DNA from 2 places in the Salicibibacter cibi genome. Region 1 is predicted to be linked to the other one. Evidence: a T-box and tRNA genes for the amino acid it is inferred to sense, from the RefSeq annotation. Region 1 holds a T-box; the other holds one or more tRNA genes.
The links. A T-box is a leader RNA that pairs with one kind of tRNA and senses whether it is charged. The one in region 1 lies ahead of ileS (isoleucine--tRNA ligase), so its partner is inferred to be a tRNA-Ile.
Positions count from the first base shown of each region.

Region 2: it encodes a tRNA-Ile, which carries the amino acid that the T-box ahead of ileS (isoleucine--tRNA ligase) is inferred to sense. The anticodon was not compared.

Region 1 is NZ_CP054706.1:2,461,998-2,464,264, reverse strand. It holds gene HUG20_RS12295 (YlmH family RNA-binding protein) at 1-32, shown strand, start outside; gene HUG20_RS12290 (DivIVA domain-containing protein) at 59-586, shown strand; T-box leader at 638-949, shown strand; gene ileS (isoleucine--tRNA ligase) at 1,033-2,267, shown strand, end outside.
Region 2 is NZ_CP054706.1:130,395-132,661, forward strand. It holds rRNA gene HUG20_RS00630 (16S ribosomal RNA) at 1-1,330, shown strand, start outside; tRNA gene HUG20_RS00635 (tRNA-Ile) at 1,442-1,518, shown strand; tRNA gene HUG20_RS00640 (tRNA-Ala) at 1,535-1,610, shown strand; gene HUG20_RS00645 (CtsR family transcriptional regulator) at 1,887-2,267, shown strand, end outside.

The sequences.
Region 1 (2,267 bases):
AACGGATCGTGTTTGGGCGAATAAAAGACTAGGCAAACATTTTTGGAGGTGGCTGGCAATGTCGCTAACCCCGGTAGATATTCACAACAAACAGTTTACGAAAGCGTTTCGCGGTTACGATGAAGATGAAGTCAATGAATTTCTCAATCAAGTGATCAAGGATTACGAAAGTACGATTCGACAAAAAAATGAATTGTTTGAAAAAGTGAATGAGTTGGAAGATCGGCTGAATCATTTTTCCAACATGGAAGAAACGTTGAATAAATCTATCTACGTTGCCCAAGAATCGGCCGAAGATATCAAACGCAGTGCGAATAAGGAGTCGCAGCTTATTATTCGGGAATCGGAAAAAAACGCCGATCGAATCATCAATGATGCACTCGCCAAATCCCGGAAAATTGCATTGGAGATAGAAGAATTAAAAAAACAAGCGTCGGTGTATCGCATGCGTTTTAAAATGCTGATTGAATCACAGTTGGAATTGCTCAACGATGAGGAATGGGACAATCTTGCCGACGCCATCGAAGAAGATGAAGAGGAAGAAAACACGGCCGAACAAACAACCGAAGAAACAGAGAGCCGTTAACTTGACGAAAGCGGTCATCTCCCATATAATTTTGAAAACAAACATGAAAAAGTGTAAGCAATGACAGGGACAGTAGTGAAGGAATCCGTTGTCAAGCGAGTCAGGGATGGTGTGAGCCTGATCAACCCCCTTCATGAAGATCACCCTCAAGCACCGGTCCGAAACGACTTTGGTTTAGTAGGCGCCGGCGTCCATCAAACGTTACTTGATCCGAGTGGCATTGCATTTTTTGGCAGGTAAGAAAATATAAATCAACTTTCTTACCTGCATAAGTGCAACTTGGCTTTCGCCATAAAAGCTTGGCGAAAGCCAAGTTTTCTAACAGCTATCAGGGTGGTACCGCGGGTAAACCTCGTCCCTAAGCAGGACGGGGTTTTTTATGTGAATAAAAAAGAAATCGGACATCTGATCTTTGGAAACACACAACGGAATGGAGGAAAAACGAAATGAATTACAAACAAACCCTTTTGATGCCGAAAACCGCTTTTCCGATGAGGGGAAAGCTCCCGAGTCAAGAGCCGAAACGGCAGGAGACGTGGGAAGAAGAAGGTTTATATCACCAACTGATTGAAAAAAATACCGACAAACCGCTTTTCGTCTTGCATGACGGGCCGATTTATGCGAATGGCGACATTCACGTCGGCCATGCGTTGAATCGAATTTTAAAAGACATCATCGTTCGGCATCGTTCCATGGATGGCTATAACGCGCCTTATATTCCCGGGTGGGATGCCCATGGGTTACCGATTGAAACGGCACTGACGAAAAATAAAAAAATCGACCGCAAAAAAATGTCGGTTGCTGAATTTCGCAAAGCATGTGAAGATTACGCTTGGGAACAACTGGAAAAACAACGAAATCAATTTAAACGGCTCGGCATGATTGGGGACTGGGAAAACCCTTATGTAACACTGACACCGGACTTTGAAGCGAACCAGATTCGTGTTTTCGGGGAAATGGCGAAGCAGGGTCACGTCTATCAAGGGAAACGACCGGTGTATTGGTCGCCATCATCCGAATCTGCACTCGCCGAAGCGGAAATTGAATACCATGACAAGCGTTCGCCGTCGATTTATGTGTCCTTTTCGGTTACCGATGGAAAAGAGGTTTTAAAGGAAGGAGATCAGGTGATCATCTGGACGACGACGCCTTGGACGATTCCGGGAAACTTGGGCATTTCGGTGCATCCCGAGTATGAATACAGCGTGTTCTCCCATGAAAACAGACGCTACGTCGTTGCCGGCAAACTGTATGAAACCGTCATTGAAGAATTGGGATGGCAAGGAGATGCCGAAATCGTGGACACGGTGAAAGGGGAAGCGCTTGAAAACGTTGTCGCCAAACACCCTTTTTATGATCGCGATTCCCTCGTTATGACCGGTGAACATGTGACCGTGGACGCGGGAACCGGTGCCGTCCATACCGCGCCCGGACACGGGGAAGAAGACTTTTTCATCGGGAAGGAATATGGGCTTGAAGCACTCTCTCCGGTCAATGACAAAGGGGTATTCACAGAAGAAGCACCCGGATTTGAAGGGGTGTTTTATGATAAGGCAAATAAACAAATTACCGAAAAACTAGAAGAAGCCGGATCCTTGCTGAAACTGACGTTCATCACCCATTCGTATCCGCATGATTGGCGCACGAAGAAACCCGTCATTTACCGTGCGACGGAGCAATG
Region 2 (2,267 bases), 1.5 Mb from region 1:
GGCCGTCGCTCAACGAGGGGCCCGCGGCGCATTAGCTAGTTGGTGGGATAAGGGCTTACCAAGGCGACGATGCGTAGCCGACCTGAGAGGGTGATCGGCCACACTGGGACTGAGACACGGCCCAGACTCCTGCGGGAGGCAGCAGTAGGGAATCATCCGCAATGGGCGCAAGCCTGACGGTGCAACGCCGCGTGAGTGAGGAAGGTTTTCGGATCGTAAAGCTCTGTTGTGAGGGAAGAACAGCTTTTGGAGGAAATGCCGAGAGTATGCCGGTACCTCACCAGAAAGCCACGGCTAACTACGTGCCAGCAGCCGCGGTAATACGTAGGTGGCAAGCGTTGTCCGGAATTATTGGGCGTAAAGGGCACGCAGGCGGTGAGGCAAGTCTGATGTGAAAGGCCGGCGCTTAACGCCGGAATGGCATTGGAAACTGCCTGACTTGAGGACAGAAGAGGAGAGTGGAATTCCACGTGTAGCGGTGAAATGCGTAGAGATGTGGAGGAACACCAGTGGCGAAGGCGACTCTCTGGTCTGTACCTGACGCTGAGGTGCGAAAGCGTGGGGAGCGAACAGGATTAGATACCCTGGTAGTCCACGCCGTAAACGATGAGTGCTAGGTGTTAGGGGTTTCGATACCCGTAGTGCCGAAGCAAACGCAATAAGCACTCCGCCTGGGGAGTACGACCGCAAGGTTGAAACTCAAAGGAATTGACGGGGGCCCGCACAAGCGGTGGAGCATGTGGTTTAATTCGAAGCAACGCGAAGGACCTTACCAGGCCTTGACATCCTCTGATCGCCTTGGAGACAAGGTTTCCCTTTTGGGCAGAGAGACAGGTGGTGCATGGTTGTCGTCAGCTCGTGTCGTGAGATGTTGGGTTAAGTCCCGTAACGAGCGCAACCCTTGAATGTCGTTGCCAGCATTAAGTTGGGCACTCGACATTGACTGCCGGTGACAAACCGGAGGAAGGCGGGGATGACGTCAAATCATCATGCCCCTTATGGCCTGGGCGACACACGTGCTACAATGGACGGTACAACGGGCAGCGAAGCCGCGAGGTGGAGCGAATCCCCGGAAAAGCCGTTCTCAGTTCGGATTGCAGGCTGCAACCCGCCTGCATGAAGCTGGAATCGCTAGTAATCGCGGATCAGCATGCCGCGGTGAATACGTTCCCGGGCCTTGTACACACCGCCCGTCACACCACGAGAGCCGGCAACACCCGAAGTCGGTGAGCGAACCTTAGGGACGCAGCCGCCGAAGGTGGGGCTGGTGATTGGGGTGAAGTCGTAACAAGGTATCCCTACCGGAAGGTGGGGATGGATCACCTCCTTTCTAAGGAGCTATACCGGTCCCTCGGTGAAGGGATCGGAGGCAAACGCTTGGGCTTTCATTCAGTTTTGAGCGGGCAATTTGCAACTGATATTCCTACATATTTTCACAGATGGGCCTGTAGCTCAGTTGGTGAGAGCGCACGCCTGATAAGCGTGAGGTCGGTGGTTCGAGTCCACTCAGGCCCACCATCTGATTTTAATAAATGGGGCCTTAGCTCAGCCGGGAGAGCGCCTGCTTTGCACGCAGGAGGTCAGCGGTTCGATCCCGCTAGGCTCCACCATAAGCGATAAACACAGACGGCACTGCGGTCTGTTTTTTTATGTGATTAAATGGATGTGTAGTTTTTGGAAACTTGGTCTGCTCTCACTTCTCTCCGCCTCTTTTATCCTTATCGGAAATATAATCCTTTTTTATGGCATGAATGCTTTTATTTCAGGCTATCCTGTTACCGTGGATGGCTTTTTTTAATCGGCAAGTGGGCAAGTGCCGACTTGAAAATGCAATGAATTTGTATTATATTAAAGTCAAAGATAGTCAAGGTCAGGGGGTGGGTATGATGGGGAATAACATTTCTGATGTCATTGAACATTATATAAAATCGATTTTGACCAAAGAAGAACAGAATTTAATAGAAATAAAAAGAAGTGAACTTGCCAAGCACTTTGAATGTGTACCTTCGCAAATTAACTATGTGATTCGCACCAGATTTACAGTAGAGAAGGGCTATGTTGTTGAAAGTAAACGTGGCGGCGGTGGTTATATTCGGATTACAAAAGTACGGCATGCAGATCATCAGGAATTGTGTGACCAATTAATTGATCACATTGGGAAGGCCATTGATCAAAGGATGGGAAAAAGCATTGTTCTTCGATTATTGGAAGAGGGGGCTATTAGCAAGCGAGAAGGGAATATGATGCTTGCGGCGATCGAACGGGAG